One region of the Comamonas sp. F1-6 genome, then DNA from elsewhere that is predicted to be linked to it. Evidence: predicted binding sites of a transcription regulator. Region 1 holds the regulator's gene; each other region holds the start of a gene.
The links. Region 1 encodes sigma-54, which starts transcription at its own class of promoters, with help from an activator protein. Its sites were predicted from a motif close to TGGCANGNAANCTGCTTT; they were not measured.
Positions count from the first base shown of each region.

Region 1 (5,038 bases):
CAGCAGCCGCAGCGGCGAGTCCGACAGCCGCCTGGAGGCCAAACATCTGGCCAAGTCCTACGGCAGCCGCAAGGTGGTCAAGGATGTGTCCCTGTCCGTGCAAAAAGGCGAGGTCGTCGGTCTGCTCGGCCCTAATGGAGCGGGCAAGACCACATCGTTCTACATGATCGTGGGCCTGGTGCGCAGCGACGGCGGCGAGATCTTCATCGACGGCCAGCCGGTGGGCGGCATGCCGATTCACCAGCGTTCGCGCCTGGGCCTGTCCTATCTGCCCCAGGAAGCCTCCATCTTTCGCAAGCTCAGCGTGGAAGACAATGTGCGCGCCGTGCTGGAGCTGCAAAAGGACGAGCAGGGCAAGGCGCTGACGCGCGACGAGATCGAAAAGCGCCTCACGGGCCTGCTGCAGGAGCTGCGCGTCGAGCATCTGCGCCAGTCGCCGGCGCTGGCGCTGTCAGGCGGTGAGCGCCGTCGCGTGGAAATTGCCCGCGCCCTGGCCACGCAACCGCGCTTCATTTTGCTTGACGAGCCTTTTGCCGGCATCGACCCGATCGCGGTGATCGAGATCCAGCGCATCATCGGCTTCCTCAAGGAGCGCGGCATCGGCGTGCTGATCACCGACCACAACGTGCGCGAGACGCTGGGCATCTGCGACCACGCCTTCATCATCAGCGACGGCCATGTGCTGGCCGAAGGCACGCCCGAGGAGATCGTGGAGAACGCCGATGTGCGCCGCGTCTATCTGGGCGAACATTTCAGGATGTGATGACCCCCACGCTCCCTCACTTTGTGCGGTCGCTGCCCCCAGAAGGGGCCCTGACCGGCTGCGCCGAGGTTTGCCTTGAGGTGGCCCGGCGGCAAACCCGTAGCACTGCGCGCGTTTGCAATGATTGTCTGGGGGCCGCGCCTCGATGAAGCCAGGTCTCTCGCTACGCGTTTCGCAGCATTTATCGCTTACGCCGCAGCTGCAGCAATCCATTCAGCTGCTGCAGCTTTCCACCCTGGAGCTGGCGCAGGAAGTCGAGCAGATGCTGGTCGACAACCCTTTTCTGGAACGTGCGGGCGATGAGGCCGAAACTGCGGGAGATGCTCCTGTAGATGTAGCTAATAGCGCCAGTGAATATAGTACTTCAGATGGTATTCATGCTGAAAGAGATGCATCGCAAGCGCAACAAGCTACTGAAACGGTAGCGGAGGCATCAAACCCCGAAACCCCTGAAACGCTGAACTGGGAGGCCGAGGGCCTGGACGGCCAGGACGGGGAATGGGGTGGCGAATCCAGTAGCGAGTGGGATACGCCCTCGGCCAGCAGCTCCACGCGCAACCGCGATGGCGATGACGAAACCGATGCCATCGATCTGGCGCGCGAGCACCAGAGCCTGACCGACTTTCTCCATCGTCAGGCGCTGAGCCTGCATCTGGGCGCGGCGGACATGGCGGCGCTGCGCTTTCTCATCGAGTCGCTCAGCGACGACGGCTATCTCGAGGATTCCCTGCAGGAGCTGGCGCAGAGCCTGGCCGGCGACGACCTGGAAGAGCGCGAGGAGCTGGAGCAGCACTTTGTCATTGCTCTGAAGCTGCTTCAAAGCCTGGAGCCCGTGGGCGTGGGAGCGCGTGATCTGGCCGAGTGCCTGCAGCTGCAGCTGCGCGACCTGATCCGCACCGCCGAGGACGAGGGCACGACCGAGGCGCATATGAACCGGCTGCTGCTGGCGCAGGCCATCTGCGCGCAGCCCATGGACCTGCTGGCGCGGCGCGATCTGCGCAAGCTCACCAGCCTGTGCGGCGCACGCGAGGAGCAACTGCGCGAAGCCATGGCCCTTATCGCCAGGCTGGAGCCGCGTCCGGGGCGCCGCTTTGTCGACGTGGAGCGCCATATCGTGATCCCCGATGTCATCGTGCGCCCGGTGCGGGCCGGCTCGGGGCGGGCGGACTTTTCCGTGCAGCTCAACCCCGAGGTCATGCCGCGTCTGCGCGTGCACGACATCTATGCCGGCGTGCTGCGTCGCCACAAGAACAGCGACGGTCATGCGGCGCTGCAGCAGCAGCTGCAGGAGGCGCGCTGGTTCATCAAGAACATCCAGCAGCGCTTCGACACCATCTTGCGCGTCTCCGAAGCCATCGTGGAGCGGCAGAAGAACTTCTTTGTGCATGGCGAGCTGGCCATGCGCCCGCTGGTGCTGCGCGATATTGCCGATACGCTGGGCCTACACGAGTCCACCATCAGCCGCGTGACCACCGCCAAGTACATGGCCACGCCCCAGGGCACGTTCGAGCTCAAGTATTTCTTCGGCTCGGGCCTGGGCACGGAAACCGGCGGCAGTGCCTCCAGCACGGCCGTGCGTGCGCTGATCAAGCAGTTTGTCGATGCCGAAGATGCCAAGAAGCCGCTGTCGGACGCCAAGCTGGCCGACATGCTCAAGGAGCAGGGCATCGAGTGCGCGCGCCGCACCGTCGCCAAGTACCGCGAGCAGCTCAAGATACCGACGACCACGCTGCGCAAGGCGCTGTAGGGCACCGCAGAAACAAGAAAGCCGCTGATGCATCGCACAGCGGCTTTCTTGTTCTGTATTTAGGGCGGCAGCCTTGATAAGGCATTCTTCAAGTAAGGGGCCGCCGCGAGCAAGAGCCACCCTTGCGGCGATGCTGCCGTCCCCCTTGGGGGCGCCCGGCCAGGGGAAGGCGCGTAGCGCCTCAGGGGGTTATCAAGAAACCAACCACCAGATAAACCAGACCAGCACGCCGATCATCAGTCCGAACTTGAGGATCTTGTAGAAGGTCGGATTCCAGTCGCGGAAGGCGCGGCGGTACTTGCCGGCATAGAACGAGATCTTGAACAGCTTGCTGATCATGCCGCGCGGGTCGCCCTCGTTGTTGGGCGAGCTGGCGGCGGCCACCACGTTCTTGCCCAGCCAGTGATTGAGCCACTGGGCAAAGCCATTGGTCATGGGGCGCTCCACATCGCAAAACAGCACGATGCGGTTGCCTTCCGAGCGGTTCTCGGCCCAGTGCATATAGGTTTCGTCGAAGATCACGCCTTCGCCTTCGCGCCAGCTATAGGGCTTGCCGTCGACCTCGATCATGCAGCGGTCGTCGTTGGGGGCCAGCACGGCCAGGTGATAGCGCAGCGAGCCCGCATAGGGGTCGCGGTGCAGATTGAGCTTGGCGCCGGGCGGCAGTTCGGCAAACATGGCGGCCTTGACGCTGGGAATCGACTTCACCAGGGCCGTGGTCTTGGGGCACAGCTCCATGGCCGAAGGGTGGGCATCGCCGTACCACTTGAGGTAGAAGCGCTTCCAGCCGGTCTTGAAGAAGGAGTTGAAGCCTGCGTCGTCGTTGTTGGCGGCGGCCTTGATCTGCATGTTCTTTTGCAGATTGACGGCTTCCTCGCGGATTTCACGCCAGTTGGCCTGCAGCGGCGCCAGCTCGGGGAAGGTGCTGGTGGGCAGATAGGGCGTGCGCGGCACCTTGCTGAACATCAGCATGAAGACGTTGAACGGCGCTGTGAACGTGGAGTGGTCAAACAATTGCTTGACCACCTTGTGGCGCACCTTGCCGCGCAGATGCATGTACAGCCCGCAGCCAAAGAAAAGCAGCACCAGTGCCAGAACGATTATTTTTGCCATAAGGGCCAATTTTACCGGGGGCACCCCGGCGGCCACCATGGGGGCAGGTCAAACAGAACCGGGGTAGGGGAATATCAAAAGCAATAGCTGCCGGCGCTTGACGGCCAAGCGCAGCAGCCCGCTTGTTAGATGTTCAAGGCAGAGCCAGTACGGCGCAGTTGCACAGATCCGCGCTCTCGAACGCCGTTGTGTCGCCCGCTTTGAGGCCCGGCACGGGGAACAGCCGCACCGTCAGCGGCTTGTTGAGGCGAAAAGCCATGGTGCCCGTATCGCGCATGACGGCGGCGATCTGCTCGGCGCTGCTATCGCCCGGCACAGGCACGGTATCGAGGCCGATGCCGCAGACGCTGCTGTAGGTCAGCAGGGCGCGGATATCGAATTCGTCATTCAGACTGGCCTGGGCCAGGCCTTGGTCCTCGGTCACGGCCAGCATCAGGCCGCTGAAGCCGATCTGCGTCACGCCGTTGACCGATTTGAAGACGCGGGTCAGCAGGGCCGAGGCTTCCACCGTGCCGCTGGCGCCGAAACAGGGCACGCCCAGCAGTTGGTAGACATCGACCATGGAGGCGCAGGACTTGGACGGCGCGGCCGAGGTGTCCATGCCCGCGATATGCCAGCCCTCGGCCAGTTTCACGCCGTCGGCGCAGCGCTGGATGGCAGTGGCATGCTCGTTCAGGGTCTGGCTCAGGCGCTCGAATGCGAGCCTGAACCACGCCGCGTGATCGAGCTGCAGGCGCTGCTGCTGCAGCTCCTGCAGTTCAGCCACCATGAGGTCTGGCGTTTCCAGGCCCAGCACCAGGGCGCCGTGGTGCTGGCCGCGGTGGTAGCTGGCCGGGAAATAGGGAATGCCGGGCGCGCAGTTGAAGTTGACCGTGAAGTTGAAGTTGCCTTCGCCGCGCGGCGTGGTGCGCGCGATCTGCTGAATCGCCTGCACGCTATGGGCCAGCAAGCCGGTCTGCAGAAAGCCATGTTCATCCAGATCGATGTTTACGCAGGCGTTGCACAGGTCGCCATAGGCGGCAATCAGCTGCGGCAGCAGGGCCACTTCCTGCGCATTGCGCGCCTCGCCCACGGCAAAGCGGATGCGGCGTTTGCCGGTGTTGATGGCCTTGAGCGTTTCGGCAATGCGCTGCAGGCCGGCTTGGGCGCTGTCTGCGCTGGAGACATCCAGATATTCGCCAAACGGGTTGCTCACGATGCGGATGGACTGCACCTGATAGCCCCGGGCCTCGATGGCATCGGCCACGGCATCGCATTGCTGTTTGGCCTGGGTCAGGTCGGCCTGCCACTGTGCCTCATCGGCGCTCAGATTGACAAAGGCGGTGACGGTGCGCACGCGCACCAGCGGGTTGAAGCTGATATTCATAGCAGTATCCGTAGGCGGGAGAATGGCTGGCGGCCATTTTGCCTCTGAA
Region 1 covers NZ_JBCPWN010000030.1:21,533-26,570, reverse strand. Annotated here, with positions in the region: gene lptB (LPS export ABC transporter ATP-binding protein) at 1-763, shown strand, start outside; gene AAIL66_RS22070 (RNA polymerase factor sigma-54) at 909-2,510, shown strand; gene AAIL66_RS22065 (aspartyl/asparaginyl beta-hydroxylase domain-containing protein) at 2,703-3,623, opposite strand; gene AAIL66_RS22060 (DUF711 family protein) at 3,757-4,989, opposite strand.

Region 2 (5,038 bases), on a different contig from region 1:
GCTTCACACGCGGCTACTCCAACTCCTCGGTGTGCTCGCCCACGCGCTTTGCGCTGGCCACGGGCCGCTGGCAGTACCGCCTGCGCGGTGCGGCCGAGGAACCCATCGCCAGCGTGCATGGCGACAAGGTGCTGGGTCTGCCGCCCGATCACCCCACGGTGGCCTCGCTGCTGCGCGATGCCGGCTACGCCACGGCCCTGGTCGGCAAATGGCATCTGGGCTACCCGCCGCATTTCGGCCCGCGCCTGTCGGGCTACGAGGAGTTCTACGGCTTTCATGCCGGCGGCGCCGACTACTTCGCCCACTGCGACCCGCGCGGGCGCCCCGACTTCTGGATCAACGAGGAGCCGCACACCGAAGACGGCTACCTGACCGACCTGCTGAGCCGCCGCGCGGTGGACTTCGTCAAGCGCCAGAGCGCCGAGCAGCCCTTCTACCTCTCGCTGCACTACAGCGCCCCGCACTGGCCCTGGCTGACGCGCGAGGACCGCGCCGAATCCGAGCGCCTGCAAGGCATGGGCAAGCATATCGACGGCGGCTCCATCGACACCTACCAGCGCATGATCCATCACATGGACGAAGGCATAGGCTGGCTGCTGGATGCGCTGGAGGAAAAAGGCCTGAGCGAGAACACGCTCATCGTCTTCACCAGCGACAACGGCGGCGAGCGCTTCTCCAATACCTGGCCTTTCGTGGGCCAGAAGATGGACCTGCTCGAAGGCGGCATCCGCGTGCCTTTGCTGGCCCGCTGGCCGGCGCGCATGACGGCCGGCGCCGTCTGCGACACGCCCAGCCTAACCATGGACTGGTCGGCCACCTTCCTGGCCGCAGCGGGCGTGGACGCGCATGCCGACTATCCGCTGGACGGCATCAGCCTGCTGCCCCTGATGCAGGATCAAAGCTGGATGCCCGAGCGCGACCTGGCCTGGCGCATGAAGCACCGCGAGCAAAAGGCCTTGATCCGGGGCGACTGGAAATATCTGCAGATCGAGGGCATCGAATACCTGTTCAACATCGCCAGCGACCCGCGCGAGCGCGCCAATCTGCGTGATCGTGAGCCCCTGCGTCTGGCCGAGCTGCGCAGCGCCTGGGAGCACTGGAATCAGGAGCTGCCGCCGATTCCCGAGGAAGCCAAGGTCTCGCTGGTGTTCACCAAGGCAGACCTGCCCCAGGCCAGCTTCTGAGCTGAGCGCTGCCTGCAAGCCCATCGCCCAGGCGATGGGCTTTTTTGCGTTCGTGCCCAAACAGAGAGCACGCACTCACTTTCAAATCACCTGTTTGGTGCAAAAAACCGGATAAAAACCGGGCCATGGCGGTGCATTGCAAAAACGCACCATCCTGGTGCATTCGGTTCAGGCCGCCAACCGGGTGGCGAAAGTTGCGCTCAGTGATTGTGAAAACTCGTAGCTTTTTGTACCGGGCAGCTATGGCCCGCTGCCTGTTCTAGGGCCTTGGGCAGCGAACCGTGCCGCAGCCGCCGCAGAGACTGGCACGGTCTGTGCTTTGAGAGTTCATCCGAGATTTTTGCCACGAAATTTTCAAACCGGAGGAACCCTGAATGCCTAGTCCCGCTGCAAGCCGTTTCAAGACTTTCGCCAAGACTGCCGCCCTGGCCTGCGCCGTTGTCGCCCCCATGTGGGCCCATGCCCAGCTCTCCGCCAACGTTGCCCTGACCACCAACTACAAGTTCCGTGGTCAGGATCAGGACGCCAGCCGCACCAGGGCCGTCAAGCCCGCGCTGCAAGGCGGTTTTGACTACACGTTCGGCGACAGCGGCTTCTACGTCGGCAACTGGAACTCCTCCGTGGACTGGCTGCCCGGCAACTCGCTGGAAACCGACTTCTACGGCGGCTACAAGTTCAAGGCTGCCGATGTGGACTGGGACGTGGGCATGCTGACCTATGTGTACTCGGGCAACGCCAACGGCAACACCACCGAGATCTATGGCTCCGGCACCTACGGCCCGTTCACGGCCAAGTACTCGCACACGGTGTCCAAGGACTACTTCGGCTGGGCCGGCGCCAAGGCAGGCTCGGGTCTCAAGGGCCGCAATACCGGTTATCTGCAGTTCTCCTACAGCCAGGAAGTGATGCCCAAGGTGACACTGAAAGCATCAGTTGGTTACACCCATTTCTCCAGCGACATCAAGGACCTGGGCGTTCCCAACTATGTGGACTACAGCGTCGGTGGTGCCTATGACCTGGGCGACGGCTTCTCTGCCGCGGCGGCGGTGACCGGCGCCAACAAGAAGGCCTACTTCGGCGATGTGAACAAGGCGCGTCTGATTCTGACGCTCTCCAAGACTTTTTAATTTTTCAGGAGCCCGTCATGAAAATGGTGATCGCCATCATCAAACCCTTCAAGCTCGACGAAGTGCGTGAAGCTCTTTCCCAAATCGGTGTTCAAGGCATCACCGTGACCGAAGTCAAGGGCTTTGGCCGTCAGAAGGGCCACACCGAGCTGTACCGCGGTGCCGAGTATGTGGTGGACTTTCTGCCCAAGCTGAAGATCGAGGCCGCGATTGCCGACGATCTGGTCGATGCCGCCATCGACGCCATCGAGGGCGCAGCCCGTACCGGCAAGATCGGCGACGGCAAGATTTTTGTGCAGGCGCTGGAGCAGTCGATCCGTATCCGTACAGGAGAAACCGGCGACGCGGCCCTGTAAAGGCCCAGTCTCTCTGGAACCGTTTTGAGAAAGATTGCCATGATCAAGAAACTATTGAGCGCAGGCCTGGGACTGGGCCTGCTGGCTGCCGGCGCCACCGGCTTTGCCCAGGAAGCTGCAACGGCTGCCGCCGCCGCAGCGCCTGTGGCCGAAGCAGCGGCCGAGGCCGTTCCCACCCTGAGCGCCGGCGACACCGCCTGGATGCTGACCTCGACCATGCTGGTGATCCTGATGGTCATCCCCGGCCTGGCGCTGTTCTACGGCGGCCTGGTGCGCAGCAAGAACATGCTGTCCGTGCTGGCCCAGGTCTTCGTGATCTTTTCGCTGATCACCGTGCTGTGGGCCATCTACGGCTACTCGCTGGCCTTTGGCGGCGAGGGCAAGTTCTTCGCAGGCTTCGACAAGCTGTTCCTCATGGGCATCACGCCTGACACGCTGTCGTCCATGCTCAAGACCATCCCCGAATATGTGTTCGTGGCCTTCCAGTCCACCTTCGCCGCCATCACCGTGGCGCTGATCGTGGGAGCGTTTGCCGAGCGCATCAAGTTCGCGGCCGTGATCGTGTTCTCCGTGCTGTGGTTCACCTTCAGCTACATCCCCATGGCCCACATGGTGTGGGGCGGCGGTCTGCTGGGTGCCGATGGCGCGCTGGACTTCGCGGGCGGCACCGTGGTGCACATCAACGCCGCCGTGGCCGGTCTGGTGGGTGCCTACATGCTGGGCAAGCGCATCGGCTTCGGCAAGGAAGCCCTGCCTCCGCACAGCCTGACGCTGACCATGGTGGGCGCTTCGCTGCTGTGGGTGGGCTGGTTCGGCTTCAACGCCGGCTCTGCCGGTGCCGCCAATGGCGTTGCTGGCCTGGCCTTCATCAACACCATCCTCGCGACCGGCGCTGCCGCCATCTCCTGGATCGTGGCCGAAGCGCTGCTGCGCGGCAAGGCCTCCATGCTGGGTGCTGCCTCGGGTGCCGTGGCCGGTCTGGTGACCATCACCCCCGCCGCCGGCTTTGTCGGCCCCATGGGCTCCATCGTCATGGGTATCATCGCCGGCCCTCTGTGCTTCTGGGGCGTGTCCGGCCTCAAGCGCCTGCTCAAGGTTGACGACGTCTGCGACGTGTTCGGCGTCCACGGTGTCGGCGGTATCCTGGGTGCCATCCTGACCGGCGTGTTCTGCGCCAAGGGCCTGGGCGGTATCGAGCCCGAAGGCTACAACATGGCGCATCAGCTGTGGGTGCAGGTCGAGAGCGTGCTGGTGACCATCGTCTGGTCCGGCGTGGTCTCCTTCTTGGCCTACAAGATTGCCGATCTGACCGTGGGTCTGCGTGTCTCGGAAGAGTCCGAGCGCCAGGGCCTGGACATCACTTCTCACGGTGAGGTGGCCTACACCCGTTAAGCGGCAGGCTCTTCGCAAGTTCAGTTTCATTACGTTGCCCCGCAGTGCGAACTGCGGGGCTTTTTTATTCACGCCTGCTTTTCAAAAAAATCAAAGACCAGGCCTTCCTGCCCCGGGGGCGCCCCGGCTACCATGCAGGCCATGGATTCAGCCACCAGCCAAATCAATCAGCTCGGCGAGCGCATTCGCGCCGCTGCCAGTGACAAGACCCCGCTGCGCATCTGCGGCGGCGGCAGCAAGGACTTCTACGGCCTGCGTCTGCAGGGCGAGCCGCTGTCCACGCGCGCGCTCAGCGGCATCGTCAGCTACGAGCCCAGCGAGCTGGTGGTCACCGTGCGCGCCGGCACGCCGCTGGCCGAGCTGGAGGCAACATTGGCCAGCCAGGGCCAGTGCCTGGCTTTCGAGCCGCCGCACTTCGGCGCCGCCAGCACCGTGGGCGGCATGGTCGCCGCAGGCCTGTCGGGCCCGTCGCGTGCCAGCGTTGGCGCAGTACGCGACTTCGTGCTGGGCCTGGAGATGATCAACGGCCAGGGCGAGCTGCTGCGCTACGGCGGCCAGGTCATGAAGAATGTGGCCGGCTATGACGTCTCGCGCCTGATGACGGGCAGCTGGGGCACGCTGGGCCTGATCACCGAGATCAGCCTCAAGGTCCTGCCCGTGGCTCCGGCCGAGGCCACGCTGCGCTTTGACGCCTGCAGCCAGGAGCAGGCTCTGGACTGGCTCAATCACTGGGGCGGCCAGCCTCTGCCGCTCAATGCCAGCAACTGGCTGGAAGAAGACGGAAAGGGCACGCTGTATCTGCGACTGCGCGGCGCCCGCGCCGCCGTTCAGGCCGCCACACTGCGCCTGGGTGGCGAGCGGCTGGACAGCGACGCCGTTGCCGCCGACTGGAGCGCCAGCCGCGATCTGAACCTGCCCTGGTTCCAGCAGCGCGCTGCCGATCATTGTCTGTGGCGTCTGTCCGTTCCTGCGACCACGG
Region 2 covers NZ_JBCPWN010000005.1:91,093-96,130, forward strand. Annotated here, with positions in the region: gene AAIL66_RS07070 (sulfatase-like hydrolase/transferase) at 1-1,184, shown strand, start outside; gene AAIL66_RS07075 (TorF family putative porin) at 1,559-2,311, shown strand; gene glnK (P-II family nitrogen regulator) at 2,329-2,667, shown strand; gene amt (ammonium transporter) at 2,707-4,059, shown strand; gene glcE (glycolate oxidase subunit GlcE) at 4,192-5,038, shown strand, end outside.
Region 2: AAIL66_RS07075 (TorF family putative porin) is a predicted target of sigma-54. The motif match lies at 1,488-1,505, and genes of this name have one in related genera.

Region 3 (5,038 bases), on a different contig from region 1:
CGGCCCACTGCCCCAGTGTCTGCTGCCATTCGGTGTCGGAGGTCAACTGAGCGCTTTGATGGGCGCAGCCGCCCAGCAGCAGGGCGCTGGCTAGAGCTGTCAGGGCCAAAGGATTGAAACGCTGGCGCGGCTGCGCCGCAGAAAGGAAAGTCCACATATGAGCTGATTGCGTTCGTCTGAGACGGGGCATGGCTTCGTAGCTGTAGATTTCGTACCGGCTTTGCCCACCGAGTTTTGCCGCGATACTGCGGGGCATTGCCCCTGTCGCGCGTCCATTGTCGTGCCTTGCCGGATTCCCGTGCACATGTCCGTATTGCTTCCCCCCGCGTTTCTGGCCCGTGTGGCCGCCACCCTGCTGCTGGCCTGGCTGGCCGCACAGCTCTGTCTGGTGTTGCATACGCCGCTGCCCTGGATGCTGGGTCCGCTGATTTCCGTCTCCCTGCTATCGATTGGCGGGGCGCCCACCCAAAGCTGGGCCAGGCTGCGCGATCTGGGGCAGTGGACGATAGGCTGCGCTCTGGGCCTGTATTTCACGCCTGCGGTGACCGAGCTGGTCGCTGGTCTGTGGTGGGCGATTGCGCTGGCCATTGCCTGGGCCCTGTTGCTGGGCTGGGCCTTTGGGCGCTGGCTGTATCGCGTGCAGGCAGGCTCCATGCTGGCGCAACCGGGCATGGACGAAGAGCGCTTGCGCGCCACGACCTATTTCTCGGGCGCGATAGGTGCGGCCTCGGAGATGACGCTGCTGGCCGAGCGCGAGCAGGCGCGCACTGATCTGGTGGCCGCGGCACACAGCCTGCGGCTGGTGATAGTCACGGTGAGCATTCCCTTTGCACTGCAATGGTCGGGATTGCAGGGCGACCCAGGCCTGACGCTGCCCAGCGTGCGCACCGTGCAATGGCCGGGCTTTGCCTGGCTGGTGCTGGCCACCGGCGCCGGGGCATTGCTGATGCTCAGGCTCAGGCGTGCCAATCCCTGGTTTCTGGGTGCGCTGGCCGTATCCATGGGCTTGACCATGGCAGGCCTGGAGCTGTCCGCCGTGCCGCAATGGCTGATGAATGCCGCCCAACTGGTGATCGGCGTCAGCCTGGGGGTGCGCTTTCGACGTGATTTCCTGCACACGGCGCCGCGCTGGCTGGGCATGGTGGCGCTGGGTACCGTGGGCTTGATGGCAGTCTGCGCCGGTTTTGCCTGGCTGCTGTACTGGGCCACCGGCCTGCCCTGGGTGACCTTGCTGCTGGGCACATCGCCGGGTGGCATTACCGAGATGGCCATCACCGCCAAGGTCCTGCAACTGGGCGTGCCCGTGGTCACGGCCTTTCAGGTCTGCCGGCTGATTGCCGTGCTGCTGCTGGTAGCGCCGCTGTACCGATGGCTGAACAGAGCACTGCCAGGAGCGAGGCCATGATCCGCGGTAGGCGAAATCCCTGGAAGTCGGTCTTGATCCTCAGCGCATGCGCCGGCTTTGTGATGGCCGGGCTTCTGATGTGGATGGCCTGGGAGCACAACCCCCAGTGCGAGATTCACTGCGCAGAGCAAGGCATTGACTGGGGCTACTGGCTGGCGCTGGGTGCGGCAGGGGGGCTGCTGGGCTTTTTTGGCTGCATGCTGAGTGCCTGCGTGTTGATGCTGTTGTGCAGAAAGTCATAGCGGCTCGCGCTTTTCCAGCAAGCACTAGAGGGTGTTTTCAGATATCAAAAAGCCACTCGAGAGAGTGGCTTTTTGCAAGGTGTTCAGTGAATGATTACCGGCTGCTGGGCCAGGCCCGTGTAGGTGTCGAGAATTTCCTCCACCTCCTCCTCGGTGGGGGCATCCTGCTGCCAGGCGAGGATCTGCTTCTGGAACATTTCGGCCCAGGAGCCATCCAGATACACCTCCTTGCCCGAACGCTTGTCCACGATTTCGAAGCCGTGGCGCGGCAGTTGATGGGCTTGCTCGGTCTCGGCCTTGGCTTTGCCTGCCGGAGCGTCTGCCTCCATATCGGGACGCAGATGGAGCACCGCAAAGGATTCAGAGTCGTAAAGCATTTGCATGGTGTTCCTCCTTTCACTTCCGTTATGAGCATGCCTGCCATGGATATGGCGACAGGGTGCCGCATTTCAAGGTGGAAATGCCTGCTCTTGGCACTTGGGCACAGTATTCCATGGATTTGGCATGGTTGTGGGCAACTGGCTTTCCCGATCTGTAGTAGGCAAGTCCTTGAATGGCGCGACAGCGTTCAGCCCGAGCCGATGCAGGTTGCAGGCCTTGGCTGGGAGGTGAGTGAGCGCTTTGGGCGCGGTGCTCCCGGGGTTTACGCCAGGGGGCGACATGGAGGCTATTGCGGCGCGGACAGATATTTCCTGAGCTGCAGGTCGACAAAGTCGTCCTGTCCCTGAGTGAGCTTGATGCGCACGGGCAGGTATTGCATGGACGGAGCCAGCCAGACCGATCCGCGCTGGTCGCTGCTGCTTTTGCCGGGTAGCTTGTCCAGGCGCAGCGCCATGACGCCGCCAAATGGCAGCTCCAGCGCCTCGCTGGCACCCACGCGGAACTGCCAGCGCACGGCCGAGCGTGCGCTGCTGGTGGTCAGCTCTATCAGCGTGCCTGGCGGGTATTTATCGGGGGCGGCAGCCATCAGGGCCGAGAGCTGTAGAAACACGCTGAGGCGGTCCTGCACGCCATCGCCGATGGCCGCATCGGTCTGGCCGCCGCTGTAGTGTGCCTTGCCACTGGCCACATCAAAGGCGGCGGACTGGGTTTTTCGCCCCTTGTCGCTGAAGTTGAGCGGTTGCAGGCCCTTGGGTGTGATCAGCCCCTCGCTGGTCTGGGCGCGCTCGCCGAGCAAGAACATGCTGATCGACTGCCTGGCCTGGTAATACTGGCCGTCATGCTGCCATTGCAGCTGGGCGCCGGCCGAGTATTGAAAACCCTTGACCTGACCCGAGGCATTGAACTCCAGCGTGGCGGAGTTTGGCAGGGTGACGGGCAGCACAGAGTCAGGTGGCAGCGGCGCGCTGCCTGCGGGCGTGACCTGGATGGGGCGGGCCGTGTCGGCACCATTGGCTTCGGGAGGCTCGGCCATGGGCTCGGGAGCCGGCTCTGCTGCAGCAGCGGGCAGCTCTGTATTGGCGGGTGCTTCTGTTCCAGGAGTTTCTTGCGTTTGTGGTTCCTGGACTGGAGGCGGATTGGGCTCTGATTCCTGTTCGTCCGGGACGGGGGCAGGCACGGGAGCAGGAGCCGGCGCCCGGGGTGAGGCCTGGGGTTTGGGCGCCGGGGCTGGAGCCGGTTTGGGCGCTGCGGGTGCAGGCGGCGGAGGAGGGAGCGCCTGCAGCATGCGCGTCTCCATCACGATCTGGTCGACCGCCGCTTTGTCCGGCGGGCTTAGTTCGGGCAGGCCCCAGAGCAACAGCCCATGGGCTGCCAGCACCAAGCCGGTGATGGGCAGCAGTGTCTTGCGTGCCTGGCTTGCCTGAGGGGAGCGGCCCATGAGCGTGATTCTGAGATTGCAGGTTTCAGTGGTTGGGATCGGCGCGCCAGCCCAGATCGCTGGAAAGCTGGCGGGCGGCCGCCTGCAGTGGCGCATCTATGGCTCCACCATAGTCCGGGTCGAAAGTCGCCAGCGAGCCCAGGGTCATCAGCCCCAGCACGATATGGCCGGATGCATCGAAGACCGGCACGCAAAAGGCCACGATGCCCGGCAGCACGGTGTCGACCACGCGGGCCGTGCCGCGCGCACGGACTTCGGCCAGCATGTCCGCAACGGCCTCTTCGGTCTGGGGCAGGTCCTGGCGCCTGGCCTTGCGCGCACGTTCGATCTCGGGCTCCAGCAACGCGGCCGTCGCCTCGCGCGGCAGCCAGGCACCGAAGCAGCGCCCTGTGGCCGAGGCCAGCATGGGCATGACGTCGCCCAGGCGCAGATTGGCAGTGACGGACTGCGCCGATTCCTCCCAATGCACGATGGTCGGGCCATGGTTGCCCCAGACGGCAATGGCCAGCGTGTGGTTGAGAGTCTCGAGCAGCGCCGGAATGCGCTCCCGCGCCAGACGCACCGGGTCGAGGCGGGCCAGCGAGGCTAGGCCGATCTTGAGCGCCGCAGGGCCTAGGTCGTAGCGCGAATTGCGCTCGTCCTGCGCCACCAGGCCGATGCGCTGAAAGCTCACCAGATAGCGGTGCGCCTTGGCGGCACTCATGCCGGCGGCGGCGGCGACATCCTTGAGCATCAGCGGGCCGCTGGCCTGCGCCAGCGCTTCGATGAGGGAGAAACCCACTTCGACCGACTGAATCCCTGCGCGTTCCTTTTCCATTGCAATAGAATCGTGTTTTGTTTAGTTAAATCAATTTAACCAATCGTAATTTTGGCTAGCGTTGTCAGGCATTGTGCCAGCACCGCTGCCGTGAGCAGAGGGACAGAGAATGAAACTGGCAACCTACAAGGATGGCTCGCGCGACGGGCAACTGGTCGTGGTCTCTCGTGACCTGAGCCAGGCCTGCTATGCCACCGGTATTGCCAGCCGCATGCAGCAGGTGCTGGACGACTGGAGCTATATGGCCCCCCAGCTGCAGGATCTGTCGCACGAACTCAATCACGGCAAGGCCCGCCACGCGTTTCCCTTCGATCCCCAGCGCTGCATGGCACCGCTGCCACGAGCTTATCAGTGGGCCGATGGCTCGGCCTATATCAACCATGTGGAGTTGGTGCGCAAGGCACGCAATGCCGAGGTGCCGGCCAACTTCTACACCGACCCGTTGATGTACCAGGGCGGCAGCGATGATTTCATCGGCCCCTGCGATGATGTGATCGTGCCCAGCGCGGCCATGGGCATAGACTTCGAGGCAGAGATTGCCGTCGTCACCGGCGATGTGCCCATGGGCACGGATGCCAAGGATGCGCTGGACGGCGTTCGTCTCGTCATGCTGGCCAATGACGTGAGCCTGCGCAATCTGATACCTGGCGAACTGGCCAAGGGTTTCGGCTTTTTCCAGAGCAAGCCCGCCACGGCCTTCAGCCCTGTGGCCGTGACACTTGACGAGCTGGGCGATGCCTGGAAGGGCGGCCGTC
Region 3 covers NZ_JBCPWN010000002.1:197,687-202,724, reverse strand. Annotated here, with positions in the region: gene AAIL66_RS03185 (ChaN family lipoprotein) at 1-157, opposite strand, end outside; gene AAIL66_RS03180 (AbrB family transcriptional regulator) at 305-1,405, shown strand; gene AAIL66_RS03175 (hypothetical protein) at 1,438-1,647, shown strand; gene AAIL66_RS03170 (DUF3567 domain-containing protein) at 1,731-2,030, opposite strand; gene AAIL66_RS03165 (DUF3108 domain-containing protein) at 2,315-3,466, opposite strand; gene AAIL66_RS03160 (IclR family transcriptional regulator) at 3,492-4,283, opposite strand; gene AAIL66_RS03155 (fumarylacetoacetate hydrolase family protein) at 4,393-5,038, shown strand, end outside.
Region 3: AAIL66_RS03170 (DUF3567 domain-containing protein) is a predicted target of sigma-54. The motif match lies at 2,228-2,245, and genes of this name have one in related genera.

Region 4 (5,038 bases), on a different contig from region 1:
GCTGCTGTCCTTTCTGGCCATGGGCCTGCTGTTTTCCATGGAGCGCAAGGGCAAGCTGCGCAAGGCCTTGCTGGGAGCCATTGGCCTGGTACTGGTTGTGCAGATCGGTCTGGGCATGCTGGCCGCCAGCGGCACCATTCCGACGGTCTGGTGCATGGCGCTGCTGATGTTTCTGTTTTTCTGCGGCTTCAATGCTCTTGAAGCCACCCAGCCAAGTCTGGTCTCGCGCATGGCTCCGGCGCCGCTGCGTGGTGCGGCATTGGGTGCCTACAACACGCTGCAGTCGCTGGGCCTGTTTGCCGGTGGCGCTGTCGGTGGTGCAGTCGCCAAATTTGCGGGCGTGCCGGGCTTGTTCATCATGACGGCGGTGCTTGTTGCCCTGTGGCTGGTCGTGACCTGGCCGCTGCGCCCGGTGGGGCGTCACTGACTTACAGCAACGCCCCCTGAGGCGCTGTGCGCCTAGGCGGCCCCGCCTTCCTCCTCTCTGCTACGCGGAGGGGGACGCAGCCCTCGCAGCGGGGCCGCCCTTGCTCGGCTGCTCGCGCGCAGTGGCCCCTTTTCTGCTGGAGCACCATGTATCGCCGTGATGGGATATCGGGAAATCCCGTGCTGTTCATGGCTGGCTTGGGGCAGAATACGAAGTTCATTGGTTCGGGACCTCTCCCAATAGCCCGGGCCACTTTTTGAAAAGGTATCTCTATGGCATCCGTCAACAAAGTCATCATCGTCGGCAATCTGGGTCGTGACCCCGAAATGCGCACCTTCCCCAGCGGCGATCAGGTGGCCAATGTGACCATCGCCACCACAGACCGCTGGCGCGACAAGAACACCGGAGAAAACCGCGAAGCCACCGAATGGCACCGTGTGGTCTTCAACGGCAAACTGGCCGAAATCGTGGGCCAGTACCTGCGCAAAGGCAGCCAGGTCTATGTGGAAGGCAGCCTGCGCACCCGCAAATGGACCGACCAGGCCTCCGGCCAGGAACGCTACGCCACCGAAATCCGTGCCGACGCCATGCAGATGCTGGGCAGCCGCCAGGGAGGTGGTCAGCAGCAAGGCGGCTACGGCAGCGATGATGGCTATGGCGAAAGCAGCTACGAAGCACCCCGCCGTCAGGCTCCCGCTCCCATGCAGCAGCGCCCCGCACCGGCACCCATGCAGCAGCGTCCTGCTCCTGCACCCATGGCTCCTCCTCCCCAGCGCGCAGCTTCGGGGTTTGACGACATGGATGACGATATCCCGTTCTAAATCACGGATAGGTGGCTGCCGCCACTTTGCAAAGATTTGCAAAAAAGCCCGCGCTTTCAACGAGCGCGGGCTTTTCTTATATGGCGACTTGATAGATTGCGGGTGCGATTCGAAAGATGCTGCAGTCGAATGACAGCATGGTTGAAAATTTCAATCGAATAGCTGGCTTCATCGAATTAGTGAAATAAGATGCAGCATGCAAGCGCGTTTCATCCAGTTACGATTGATGATTGAGCGCTGAATCACACACTCAAGTGGGAGTGGTCCTAGCCAGTGCAGCCAAGCAGGACTTGGCGTTTCCTCAGGAGCTTCGAGCATGCCGACTTTGGTCATCTCAATCGACGGCGCAGTCATCAAGGAAGTACAGCTCACCAAGGAGCGCACGACCTTGGGTCGTCGTCCCTACAACGACATCGTGATCGAGAATCTTGCGGTCAGCGGCGAGCATGCCGTGCTCACCATCTCTGGCGGCAAGGTCAGCATTGAAGACCTGCGCAGCACCAACGGCACCTATGTCAACGGTCGCGCCATCCAGAAGCAGGACCTGCTCAACGGCGACCTGCTGGACATTGGCCGCTACAAAATCCGCTTTCTCGATACCGTGATTGCCGATACGAATACGTCAACTGCCCAAGGCGGCAAAAAGGCGCTGGCGCATATTTCCGAAGAGGCAGACAGCGGCTATGCCAAACTTGCCAGCCCCTCGGGGTTTGGTGAAATCTCCAGCTTCAGCTCCACCATCCAGGGCTCGCTCGCCGCGCTGCCTGCGCGCCACGCCGTGATTCGCATGCTTACCGGCAGCCTGGCCGGCAGGGAAATACCTCTTTTCAAGGTCGTCACCACCCTGGGCAAGCCCGGTGTAGCCATCGCCTCCATCACCCAGAAGCCCCATGGCTTTGTGCTCACCCAACTGGAGGGCGCAAGCGAAGACCTCAAGCTCAATGGTCAGGTGGTGGGCCCTCTGTCTGTGCCGCTGCTCAATGGCGATACGGTGGACCTGGCGGGAAGCACCATGCGCTTCGTCGTGGAGTGACAGGCCGGCTTGACGGGTGTTAAGTGTGTGACAAATTTGTCACCGCTTGCGATTGGATCGCCAAAATTGTTACTCAAACTCGCGTGAATGTTGCCAAACGTGTCATCTTGGATGAGTCCTGCCTTTGCCAAATTGTTGGCACGTTGATTGCTTGGTCGCTTGTGTCTCATCCAACTAGGGAGTTTGAAATGAAGCGTTCCATTCAAAAGGGTTTTACCCTGATCGAACTGATGATCGTTGTCGCGATCATCGGTATTTTGGCTGCCGTGGCTCTGCCTGCTTATCAGGATTACACAATCCGCGCCCGCGTTTCTGAAGGCTTGGGTCAGGCTCAAGGAGCTAAAGCAATGATTGGTGCAGATGCTGCAAGTGCTGCAGATCTCGCCATCGTGGTCACGACCTGGAATGCGCAGGCCGGCAGCACTGGTGCGAACTCTAAGTTCGTGGACAGCGTTAAAATTGCTGACTCTGGTGAAGTCACTGTATCTTACAACTTCAAGGCTGTTGGTATTAAAACTGGTGAAAATACTCTGGTGATGGGCCCTTATGTCCGCTCTGTGGCTGGCGCATCAGGGGCGGTAAGTGCTGCCGTCAAGCTGGCTACTGCGCAGGCCAATGGAGTCACAGGCTCGCTCGACTGGAGCTGCGCTTCCACGACTCAAACCGCATCCACCAATGGTGGCATGGCTAGTACCACTCCTGGCACTTTGCTGGCCAAGTACGCCCCCGCTAGCTGCCGTTAATAACGCAGCTTCCTAAGCTGGAAAAAGGATTCCGTAAGGAATCCTTTTTTATTGTTGGCTTGATTTGCGCAGTTCTCCGGCCCCCGCCTCTCAGCCTGTCACAGACCCCTTATTGAACCGCAACGCTAGCGCATGCAACAGAGCACAAAGCCTACACGTCTGACTTTTGCCCTAAGGGCTCTGAGTATCCACTTTGGCGCCAGCTGCGCTCTGGCTCTGGTTGTTGCGTGGATCGTTTTTGCGTACTGGATTCCTAAGCCTTATTACGGCTTGGTGGGGGCGCCCCAGTTATTTCTGATTTTGCTGGGCGTCGATGTTGTATGTGGCCCGCTGCTCACAGCGATACTGGCCAATCCGGCTAAGCCTCGCCGAGAGTTGTTGATGGACCTCAGTCTGGTCATCTTGCTGCAACTGGGCGCACTGACTTATGGGCTACACACGATTGCTAACGCCCGCCCTGTTGCGTTGGTGTTTGAGGTGGACCGGTTTGTGGTCGTATCCGCCTCGCAAATCAACACCGAAGACATGGCTCAAACTTTAGGAGGCTTTCGGCAGCTGCCTTGGGACGGACCTCGATTGTTGGGTGTGCGCGCTTCGCGAAACGGCGGAGAAACTTTGCAAAGCATAGAGCTGTCACTGCAAGGCATCGAGCCCAGTGCTCGCCCTGGCTGGTGGCAAAGCTATGACATCAGTCGCCCTCAAGCGATGCAGCGTATGCAGCCTATCGCTACGCTGCTCCACGCAGCAAGCGCAGAGCAGCGGCAATTGATTGACAAAGCCATGCAAGCGTTACCACAGACGCTTAAGCAGGTATTTTATTTGCCGCTGGTCTCTGGCCGCCAGCTCGACAGCTGGATCGTGCTGCTGGACGCGAAGGCAAACATCATTGGTTACGTGCCTGTAGGAGGCTTTTAGTAAACCCGCTCAGAGTGAGCCGGTGGGGCAGCGTCTGCGCAGCTCATGTCTTTCATCTTTCGTATTCATGGGCCTTATTCGCTTCTTGCCACAACGCACAACATCCATGCCCTGCCACGTGAATGAACCTGGGCAATGCTCACTGTCGCCTCTGCGGACGCGATGGTATGCCCAGCCTGCCTGGTGGTTTTTTGTGGTCTTGGTGCTCGTCTGGAATATTCCGAACCTGCTGCCCTGGGAGCAGAGCTTGTACCCCGCCACGTATTGGCTGGACATGCAGGATCGCTTGTTCAAATCTTTGCTGCTGGCTGCTCTGGCAATGGCACTGTTTGCCCGCCCCTGGGTAGCTTGGGGCGTTTCGTGGGGACTGTGTCTGTGGTGGCTACCCATTTCGGTGGCAGTGCGTTATATGAACGAAACGCCGCTGAATGCCAGCCTGATTGGCATGGCCATGGCTAGCAGCCTTGGTGAATTGAAGGGGCTGTTGCTGTCTATGCCACGCAACATTGTGCTGGCGATGCTGCTCTGGAACGGTTTGTGTGGCCTGGTGCTTTACGGGCTTTGGCACAAGCGTCACTGGCGCTGGGCGGGATGGCCGCGGGCGCGTGTGTTGCTGGTGTGCGTGGGTCTGCTGCTGCTTCCCCGTATCGTGCAGTGGAGTGTGCGGGAGCCTGTGGTTGAGCAGCATGCCAAGGTTCAGAGTCGAGCATCGATGAACGACGACCCTTTCAAGGAGGGGGATCGGGCCATTGGTTTCGATGTTGATTTGCCCCGCGCCTTTCCATATGAGTTGCCATGGGCATTGGCGCAGTACTGGCAGGCGCGACGGGTGGTGGAGGCGTCTATCGCAAGCATGCGCGAGGTGCAGGATGCACCTGCGCTGGCCTCGGGCGCGCCAGAGGTGGTGGTATTAGTGATTGGTGAGTCTTCCTCGCGCAAGGCTTGGCAGCTGTTTAATCCTCAACTCGAGGTACAGACCACGCCCCTTTTATTAGAGCGTTTGGCGCGGGGCGAGCAGGTTCTACCGTTTTCCAATGTGGTCGCGCAGTCTGTTTCAACGCGGCAGGCAGTGCCTTCCATGCTGACGAAAGAGCCCGTG
Region 4 covers NZ_JBCPWN010000016.1:54,586-59,623, forward strand. Annotated here, with positions in the region: gene AAIL66_RS16380 (MFS transporter) at 1-427, shown strand, start outside; gene ssb (single-stranded DNA-binding protein) at 700-1,248, shown strand; gene AAIL66_RS16390 (FHA domain-containing protein) at 1,565-2,281, shown strand; gene AAIL66_RS16395 (pilin) at 2,470-3,024, shown strand; gene tfpZ (TfpX/TfpZ family type IV pilin accessory protein) at 3,157-3,939, shown strand; gene AAIL66_RS16405 (phosphoethanolamine transferase) at 4,046-5,038, shown strand, end outside.
Region 4: AAIL66_RS16395 (pilin) is a predicted target of sigma-54. The motif match lies at 2,418-2,435, and genes of this name have one in related genera.